One region of the Mycobacterium sp. NGS33 genome, then DNA from elsewhere that is predicted to be linked to it. Evidence: predicted binding sites of a transcription regulator. Region 1 holds the regulator's gene; each other region holds the start of a gene.
The links. The regulator LexA, encoded in region 1, represses DNA repair genes until DNA is damaged. The targets are predictions, from matches to a motif close to CGAACANNTGTTCG.
Positions count from the first base shown of each region.

Region 2: the regulator LexA is predicted to act here: its motif matches at 2,072-2,085, upstream of cofD (2-phospho-L-lactate transferase).
Region 3: the regulator LexA is predicted to act here: its motif matches at 1,858-1,871, upstream of ruvC (crossover junction endodeoxyribonuclease RuvC).

Region 1 is NZ_JCALDN010000025.1:25,216-28,375, reverse strand. It holds gene AC5Y5B_RS23740 (LysM peptidoglycan-binding domain-containing protein) at 74-568, opposite strand; gene lexA (transcriptional repressor LexA) at 862-1,560, shown strand; gene AC5Y5B_RS23730 (LGFP repeat-containing protein) at 1,573-3,160, opposite strand, start outside.
Region 2 is NZ_JCALDN010000019.1:46,342-49,501, forward strand. It holds gene AC5Y5B_RS21700 (coenzyme F420-0:L-glutamate ligase) at 1-798, opposite strand, end outside; gene cofD (2-phospho-L-lactate transferase) at 795-1,796, opposite strand; gene AC5Y5B_RS21710 (WhiB family transcriptional regulator) at 2,188-2,526, shown strand; gene AC5Y5B_RS21715 (metallopeptidase family protein) at 2,582-3,004, opposite strand.
Region 3 is NZ_JCALDN010000022.1:42,790-45,949, reverse strand. It holds gene ruvB (Holliday junction branch migration DNA helicase RuvB) at 1-689, opposite strand, end outside; gene ruvA (Holliday junction branch migration protein RuvA) at 686-1,288, opposite strand; gene ruvC (crossover junction endodeoxyribonuclease RuvC) at 1,285-1,839, opposite strand; gene AC5Y5B_RS22810 (DUF4178 domain-containing protein) at 2,021-2,632, shown strand; gene AC5Y5B_RS22805 (DUF2617 family protein) at 2,650-3,147, shown strand; gene AC5Y5B_RS22800 (DUF4247 domain-containing protein) at 3,144-3,160, shown strand, end outside.

The sequences.
Region 1 (3,160 bases):
ACAACCGCAGAACTTTGAGCGTACCCGCGCGCCGATCTGCATGGCTAACAGAGCCGTTTTCGCACAACGGTTGTCAGCCGACCGGAGCGATGAGGGTCTGACCCGCCATCAGGTTGGGCGAGTGCAGATCGTTGAGTTCGCGGATGCGGTCGGCGACCTGAGTGGTCGGCGCCTCGGGCGCGACCCGGTGCGCGAAGTCCTGCAGCGACTCCCCCGCGTCGACGCGGACGACGGCCAGCCGGTCGGGAATGTGGGCCGCGTTGTTGGTGGAGTCGCCGTTGAGCACCTGGCCGACGTTCGCGACGAGCCCCAGCCACAGCGTGATCGCCCCGGCGGCCAACGCCAGCCCGATGGTCGACGCCCAGGTGGTCGCGCGCCGGCGGTGCGGGGCGACCGACATTGCCACCCCGGTGCCGTAATAGCGCGTCGCCGCGCCCGCCGGGCGCGCCGGCGCCGGCCTGCGGGATCGGGTCAGACCGTCGCGTCCATACCGAGCACCCTGCACGGGTCCGTTGATCGGGCGCCGAAGACTGCTGATACGCGGCGCAGGCGTGTGGATGACTGTCATCTTCGTTCCTCCGGTCAACTAGCTCTCGCTCGTGTGTTCGACTCTAATCGCTTGTGTGTTCGAAACCCGAACATTTGAGCGAAGCGTGTCGCACGAGCAAACGCTAGATCACACCACCGACAAGTTCGTCGGCCTTTACCACTGTCACGAGGCCCAAATACCCGATAACCCGAAGAGTTACACATTTGTGATTCACCCGACTTTGCGCCTTTTCCGTCGCCGCCCGCGACGGCGCGACACGCCACTCGAACACATGTTTGATTCTTGTTCGAGTGGCGGCTACATTCATTGCCATGGGCGACAGCAACGACATTTCCTCGGCCGGCCCCGAAGGCCGGTTGCACTCCGTGGATCCCTCGCTGACCGAGCGTCAGCGCACCATTCTGAATGTCATCCGCGCCTCGGTCACCAGCCGCGGCTACCCGCCGAGCATCCGCGAGATCGGCGACGCCGTCGGCCTGACGTCGACGTCATCGGTGGCGCACCAGCTGCGCACCCTGGAGCGCAAGGGATACCTGCGGCGCGACCCCAACCGCCCCCGGGCGGTCGATGTCCGCGGGATCGACGACGACGTGACGGCGCCCGCCACCGAGGTGGCCGGCTCGGATGCCCTGCCCGAACCCACGTTTGTCCCGGTGCTCGGGCGCATCGCGGCCGGTGGACCGATCCTGGCCGAGGAGGCCGTCGAGGATGTCTTTCCCCTGCCACGCGAATTGGTCGGCGAGGGAACGCTTTTCCTGCTCAAGGTGGTCGGTGATTCGATGGTCGACGCCGCGATCTGTGACGGCGACTGGGTGGTGGTGCGTCAGCAGAACGTCGCCGACAACGGCGACATCGTCGCGGCGATGCTCGACGGCGAAGCCACCGTCAAGACGTTCAAGCGCGCCGGCGGTCAGGTCTGGCTGATGCCGCACAACCCGGCGTTCGACCCCATCCCCGGCAACGACGCCAGCGTGCTCGGCAAGGTCGTCACCGTCATCCGCAAGGTCTGACGCCCCGCCGCGTCAGTCGGCGCGGGTGAAACCGTTGGCCAGCGCGACTTCTTCGCTCGACAGCCAGAGTTCGGCGAGCGTGTCCTGATACAGGTCGCTGCCCGGCGTGTAATACAGCCCGTACCGGGCGCTGGCCTTGATCGGATATCCCTCGGGCGCCTGGTACGGGTCGTCGAGCGGCAGGTGGATCGTGGGCCGGCCGTCCGGGCCCGCCAGACCATTGTCCGAGCCGTCCTCGTCGTCGGCGGCGGCGTGCCGTCCGCTTCGCGCCGGCGCCCCGGCCGCGACCGCTCCGGCGACCACCGCGTCTGCCACGTCGGCTCCCCGGTCCTCCGCCGGCTCGGCCTCGGCCTCGGGCTCGGGCGTGGCGAGGTCGAGGTAGTCGTCCTCGGGCTCGGCCGTGTCCAGGGCGCCGGTCACGGCGTCGGTGTCGGGCGGGGTGCGGGGCACCGCGAGGTCAAGGTATTCGTCGTCCGGGTAGGCCTCCTGCGCGTACCCGGCGTCGAGGTCGTCGGCGTCGGCGTAGGCGGCGTCGTCCGCGGTGTCGGGCTCGGCGAGCTCGGGAACCTCGTCGGCGTAGTCGGCGTAGTCGACCTGGGCGGCGGGATAGTCGGCCTCCGACAGCATCTCGCCGGAGACGACGGGGATGGAGTCGGTGTCGACGGCGTCGGGGTCTTCCTCCTCGAACCCGTATTCACTCTCGGCGGGAGCCTGGCGCTGCCAGCTGACCCGCCCGGCATCCGGCGCCGGTTCGGCCGGCGCGCTGAGCGCGAACGCCTCGGCGTCGTGGTCGGAATCGTCGTGCCCCCAGGGGTCGCCGGCGTCGTAGCCGAAGTCCCGGCCCTGGTCGGGCGCATAACCCACGGCGTCGGCCTGTTCGGGCCGGCGCCGGCGCCAGACGAACAGCACCCAGACCAGCAACACGAGCAGCACCAGTACCGGGATGGCGGCCATCAGCCACCACCAGTGCCAGGTGAACTTCTTGGCGTGCGCCGGCATGGCCGAGTTGCTCGGCTGGTTCTGACCCGACACTTGCAGGCCGGACAGGAGCGGCGCCAGGTTGGACGGCTCCGTGCTGAACGTGTTCTTGGCCCGGTTCCACGAGATCTTGCCGCCGGTGAACTGCTGCGAAACCACGTCGCCGTTCACGGCCTGGTCGCCCACCGGCGCGCCCAGCTTGCCGGCGGGGGCGCGCAGCTTGTCCCACGCCGCCTTCATCGCCCCGCGGATGACGAACGCGCCGTGGTCCGACGTCCAGAAGATGACCGGCTTGTCGGCGGCGGAGAAGGTGCAGATTTTGCTGGAAGATCCTATGCCGCCGTCGGTTTCGTTGGTGGTGGGAAATCCGAGGTCGCTGCCGACCGGGCCGCCCAGCGACTCGTATTTGGCCAGAATGTCGCTCTCGACGGCGTTCGCGCCGGTGGCCGGGGTGAAGAACACCTTGCCGCGGGCGAAGTTCTGGGCGATGCCGTCACCGCCGACGGGATACTGGCCGCCCTGCTTGGCGCCCAACGGCCCGGTGGCTCCGCCGGCAGCGCGCCACGCCGTGTTGATCGCCGCGGTGGGATCGATCGCCACCTGCAGGCCCTTCAACTGGTCG
Region 2 (3,160 bases), on a different contig from region 1:
GCGCACCGAGCGGCGCAGCAGCTGCGCCTCGCGCCGGCCCATGTCGAGGGCCTCGGCGGTGCCGAGCCAGAACAGGTCCTCGGTGCCCGGCCGCAACAACCGCCGCGCCGTCGACCCGTCGTCGGTCACCGCCAGGCCGCGCACCACCGCCACGGGCATCGCGGTCAGTTTGCCCTTGACCAGATCGGCGGCCGCGGCGATCTCGTCGGCGATCGCCACCTCGGTGACCAGCAGCTCGTTGCCGTGCTGGTCGACGGCCCCCGAATAGCCGTGCAGCACAGCCAGTCCCGCCGCGCCCACGGCCGCGTCCGTCTGGCCGTTGCGCCAGGCGCGGCCCATCGTGTCGGTGATGACGACGGCGACCTCGACCCCGAGCCGCTCGCGCAGCGCGGTCCGCAGCGCCGCGGCGCTGCCGTCGGGGTCGACCGGCAGCAGCGCGAGTTCGTCGCGCCCGACGTTGGATCCGTCCACGCCGGCGGCGGCCTGCACCAGGCCGATCCGGTTCTCGGTGATCAGGGTCCGGCCCTTGCGGGCCAGCACCCGGACGGCTTCGTCGTCGACCAGCTTGCGTCGCAGTCGGTCGCGCTCCTCGGGGTCGCGCGGCGCCGGCACCAGCCGGCCCTCGCATTTGGACACTGCCTTGCTGGTGACCACCACGACGTCGCCGTCGCGCAGCCACGGCGCGGCCGCGGCGAGGGCCGCACCTAGATCGTCGCCGGGCCGGAATTCGGGCAGCCCGGCCACGGGCAGGATTTCGATCGCTGCGGCGGCGCCGTGCTCGCCCGGCGGTGTCGTCACGGGCTCACCCCCGCCAGGTCCAGCCCGGCGCGGACCATCTCGGCGGTCGCCTTCGGGTCGGTCATCACCAGCGGCACCGAGCGCACGGCCACGCCGTCGATGTCGGCGCGGTCGTCCTCGCTCACCAGCCAGCCGTCCAGGATGCCGGTGTCGCGGCGCGCGCCGTAATGGCGGCCGACCGCTTCGGCGGTGGATTCGACCCCGATCACCGACAGGCAGGCATCGGCCATGCCGCGCAAGGGCTTTCCGCCGATGATCGGGGAGTAGCCGACGATCGGGGCGCGCGCGGCGCGCAACGCGCCGCGGATGCCGGGGACGGCCAGGATGGCGCCGACGCTCACGACCGGGTTCGACGGCGCCAGCAGGATGACGTCGGCGTCCGCGATGGCCGCCGTGGCATCGGTTGTGGCGGCCGCCTTTTCGGCGCCGACGAACGCGAAGCTGTGGGTGGGCACCTGGGCGCGGTAGCGCACCCACCACTCCTGAAAGTGGATGGCCCGCCGGCTGCCGTCGTCGGGATCGGTTATCACCACGTGGGTCTCGCAGCGGTCGTCGCTGGCGGGCAGCAGCCGCGCGCCGGGCTGCCAGCGGTCGCACAGCGCGGTGGTGATCTGTGAGAGGGGATAGCCGGCGTTAAGCATCTGGGTGCGGACCAGGTGGGTGCCCAGGTCCCGGTCGCCGAGTCCGAACCAGTCCGGCTGCACCCCGTAGCGCGCCAATTCCTCTTTGGCGTGCCAGGTTTCGTTGCGGTGCCCCCACCCTCGCTCCGGATCTACACCTCCACCTAAGGTGTACATGCAGGTGTCCAAATCGGGGCAGACTCGCAGTCCGTGGATCCAGGCGTCATCGCCAATGTTGACGATGGCCTTCAGTTCGTGGCTGCCGGGTTCCGGGTCCGGATGCCGTTGCGTTTGAAACTGACCGAGCCCGAACAGCTGTTGAACACCCAGCAGGAAGCGGGCGCCGCCAACCCCACCGACCAGAACGGTGACCTTCACATTGCACGACAGTACTGCCCGGCGAGCGCGCCGTGGCGGGCCCGTCGGGGGTGCCTCAAAGTTGCGGTTCCCCACCGCTTGTGGCAACTCGTGGGAAAGTTGAGGGCTGTGTGATCAACACGCCGAAGGCCCAAAACAACAGAAACGCCGAAATTCGATCACGAGATGGTATGGAAATGCGCCGAAGTGCTTGACCCGGCAGATCAACCCGTGTCTAATCACAACAGTGTCATTTCCCGGTTGGCCGGCCGACTCCGGTGTCGCAGACCGAGATTCGATCACTTGTTCGAATTGGCTGTTACATCAGAACAGTGGGAAACCAATGAATCTCTCTCTCAATCCAGCTGAGGAGGCGGACGACCGTATGTCTTACGAAACGTTTCGAAGCGCTATGGCGAGCACGCCGCACACCGACATCGACCCGGCACTGGACCGCCCCGCTCGGCCCCATTTGACCGTGGTCCCTGACGCCCCAATCGCTTTCGAGCCCGAGCCCATGCCCGAGCCGGCCGCCGATCAGTGGCAGGACCGCGCGCTGTGCGCCCAGACCGACCCCGAGGCCTTCTTCCCGGAAAAGGGTGGTTCCACCCGCGAGGCAAAGAAAATCTGCCTGGGTTGCGAGGTCCGTCATGAATGCCTCGAGTACGCCCTCGAGCACGACGAGCGCTTCGGAATCTGGGGCGGTTTGTCCGAACGCGAGCGCCGCCGCCTCAAGCGCGGCATAATCTGACGCACGCTGCTCGCACCGCGCGCGCAGCGCTCGAACGCTCGGCGCGCCAGGAAAGTTATTCGTCGTCGATCGTCGGATCGATGACCGACGGCTCAACGTCGAGGTAGATGGCGACCTGAGCCACTAGGATTTCGTGCAGCAGGTCGCCGAGCTCGATGGTGTCCTTCGCTCGTCGTTCAATCGGCTTGCGGAACAACACAATTCGCGCCCGCGTGGAGTTACCGCGGGTGTCGACGCCGGCCGGGATCAAGCGCGCCAGCGGGATCGGCCCGTCGGCGATCACCTCGGGTGGCCACTGCACGCTGTCGGGGTCCTTGGCCGAGATGCGCGGAATCTCGTCGACCGCCACGTCCAATTCGCTCAGCCGGTCCTGCCAGCTCCGCTCGATGGGTTCGTAGGCTTCCAGCACCGCCATGTCGAACCGCTCGGCGCGGCTGCGCCAGCCCGGCACGGTCGGCGGCAATAGCGGGCCGCGCATATCGCGGCCGCGGCGGAAGAGTCGATGGCCGGCGGCTCGGCGCGGGGCCGATCCGTCGTGAAACCGATCTCTTCGCGGGGAGCTGCGCGAATCGCCCACGCGCCGATGGTAACGGTTGCACATCGAGGGCCGGCCAGTTGCGCGTGTCCGGCGCTT
Region 3 (3,160 bases), on a different contig from region 1:
GCGATCCGCGGTGTCCCGCGCGAACGCCGGGCGATCTCCTCGGCCGCATCGTCGCCCAGTTCGATGCCCAGAATCCCGGCGGAGCGGGCCAGCACCCGCTCCAGCTCCGACGGCTCGTAGAAGTCCATGTGCGCGGTGAAACCGAACCTGTCCCGCAGCGGGCCGGTCAGCGCGCCGGACCGGGTGGTCGCCCCGACCAGCGTGAACGGCGCCACTTCCAGGGGAATCGACGTCGCCCCGGGGCCCTTGCCGACCACCACGTCGACCCGGAAGTCCTCCATCGCCAGGTACAGCATCTCCTCGGCGGGCCGGGCGATGCGGTGGATCTCGTCGATGAACAGCACGTCGTGCTCGACCAGGTTGGACAGCATCGCCGCCAGGTCACCGGCGCGTTCCAGCGCGGGCCCGGACGTCAGCCGCAGCGAGGAGCCCAGCTCGGCGGCGATGATCATCGCGAGCGACGTCTTGCCCAGCCCCGGCGGGCCGGACAGCAGAATGTGATCCGGGGTGCCGCCACGGTTTTTGGCGCCCTCGATGACCAGCTGCAGCTGTTCGCGCACCCGCGGCTGGCCGATGAACTCGCGCAGCGAGCGCGGACGCAGGCTGACGTCGATGTCGCCCTCGCCGGGGGCCAGCGCGGCGGAGACCTCCCGATCGGCGTGGTCGTCCCCGAAGTCGTGCGGGCTCATCGGGACTTGCCCAGCAGCGACAGGGCGGCGCGCAGGGCGCCCGACGTGGTGGCGTCATGGTCGGCGGCCAGCACCTTGTCGGTGGCTTCCTCGGCCTGCTTGGCGGCGAACCCGAGCCCCACCAGCGCCTCCACCACCGGACCGCGGACGGCGTGGCCGTTGAGCGCCGCGCCCGGCGACGCTCCCCCGGGGGCCGCGCCGGCGCCGACCTTGTCGCGCAGTTCCAGCACCATGCGTTCGGCGCTGCGCTTACCGATGCCGGGCACCCGGGTGAGCGCGGTGACGTCGCCGTCGTGCAGCGCCTGGCGCAGCGCCCCGGCGTCGTGCACCGCCAGAGTCGCCATCGCCAGCCGGGGCCCCACCCCGGACACCGACAGCAGCGTCAGGAACAGGTCGCGGGTCTCGGTGTCGGTGAAGCCGTACAGGGTCATCGAGTCCTCGCGGACGATCATCGCGGTGATCAGCCGCGCCTCGGTCCCGGCGCGCAAGGTGGACAGCGTCGACGGGGTCGCGTTCACCCGGTAGCCGACGCCGGCGGCCTCGATCACCACATGATCGAGCGCCACCTCGAGGACCTCGCCGCGCACCGAGGCGATCATCGCGCGGCCTTCAGCTTGGCCTTGTATTTCTCGCGCTGCTCGGCGGCCATCGCCTCGGCCGCGGCCATCCGGGCGAGCATCGGTGCCCGCCAGCAATGACAAATCGCCAGGGCCAGCGCGTCGGCGGCATCGGCCGGTGACGGTTTGGCTTGCAGCGCAAGGATTCTGGTGACCATCGCGGTGACTTGCGCCTTGTCGGCGGCGCCGTTGCCGGTGACCGCGGCCTTGACCTCGCTGGGGGTGTGGAAGTGCACGTCGATGCCGCGTTTGGCCGCCGCCAGTGCGACCACGCCGCCGGCCTGGGCGGTGCCCATCACCGTCGACACGTTCAGTTGGGAGAACACCCGCTCGACCGCCACGACGTCCGGTTGGTGGGTGGACAGCCAGTGCTCGACGGCATCGCTGATTTTGAGCAGCCGCTCGGCGAGCGGCGCGTCCGACGGCGTGCGCACCACGTCGACGTCCAGCGCCACGACCGTGCGACCACGCCCGCTTTCCACGACCGACAGACCGCATCGGGTCAGGCCGGGATCGACGCCCATCACCCGCATTACCCGCTCCCACCTAGTAGAACAGCTGTTCGATACCCTAGCGGCCGGCGCCGACGGTCCCGGGTAGGACACGCGGCGGCCGCCGCCGATTCCCGGCGCGACGTTACGGCGCCGAACCCGCGAAAAAGCTGTTAGCTTTAGCCCACGTTCGCTCGAGACAGGTGGCAACGAAGGGGTTGGCGTGGGATCTCTGCTGGTCATGATCGCCGTGGTGCTCTTCATCGCGTCCATCGTGGTGTTGGTGGTGGCTTTGCGGCGACCCAAGCAGCCGGCCCAGCGGGCCGGGCGGCAGGATCCGCTCGCCTCCGACGCGATGCCGCAGTTCGGGCCGCGCCAGCTCGGGCCCGGCGCGATCGTCAGCTACGGCGGCACCGACTACATCGTGCGCGGCTCGGTCACCTTCCGCGAGGGCCCCTTCGTGTGGTGGGAACACCTGCTGGAGGGTGGCGACCAGCCGCTCTGGTTCAGCGTCGAGGAGGACGACGGCCGGCTGGAACTCGCGCTGTGGGTGACCCGCAAGGACGTGCCGCTGCGGCCCGGCGACCCCTACGTCGTCGACGGCGTGATGTTCCACGAGTCCGAACGCGGCCGCGCCTCCTACACCACCGAGGGCACCACCGGCCTGCCGGCCGGCGGCGAGATGGAATTCGTCGACTGCACCAACGACGACGAGTCGGCGCTGCTCTCGTTCGAGCGCTGGGCCCCGGACATGCCCTGGGAGGTCTCGACGGGCAAGTCCGTCTCACCGGGCGAAATCACCGTCTATTCGGCGCCCCCGCCCAGCCCGGCGTAGCGCAGAAGGTCTCCTCGGTGCCCCTTCATCAGCTCACCGTGACCCCGGCCGACGTATCCGGCGAACGGCTCGGACTCGCACTCAACGCGCCCGTGCCCACGCCGCTGGTCAGCTGCCGGCTGGACCACCCCGGCGGCGGCGCGGCGCTCCTGCTCGGGGTGCTCGGCGCCTCCCACGTCGTCGCGGTGGAGCGCGCGTTCTCGGAGGAAATCTCCTGCACCGCACGCAATCTCGGCGCCGACCTGCCCGAGCGCACGGACGCGCCCGGCTATTGCCTGCGGTCGCGCACCGACACCCACGACGAGGCGAGCTTTCGCCGCCTCGCACAGGACCTCCGCGACCGGTGCGCCCGGCGGACGGGCTGGCTCGGCGGCACGTTCCCCGGCGATGACGCCGCGCTCACCGTGCTGGCAGCCGCACCCGACGGCGCCGGCTGGCGCTGGCAGACCTGGCACCTCTACCCGGGGCGTGGTGGCGGAACGGTGGTCCACACGGCCAGCCGGTGGCGCCCGTGAGCCGCAACCGCCT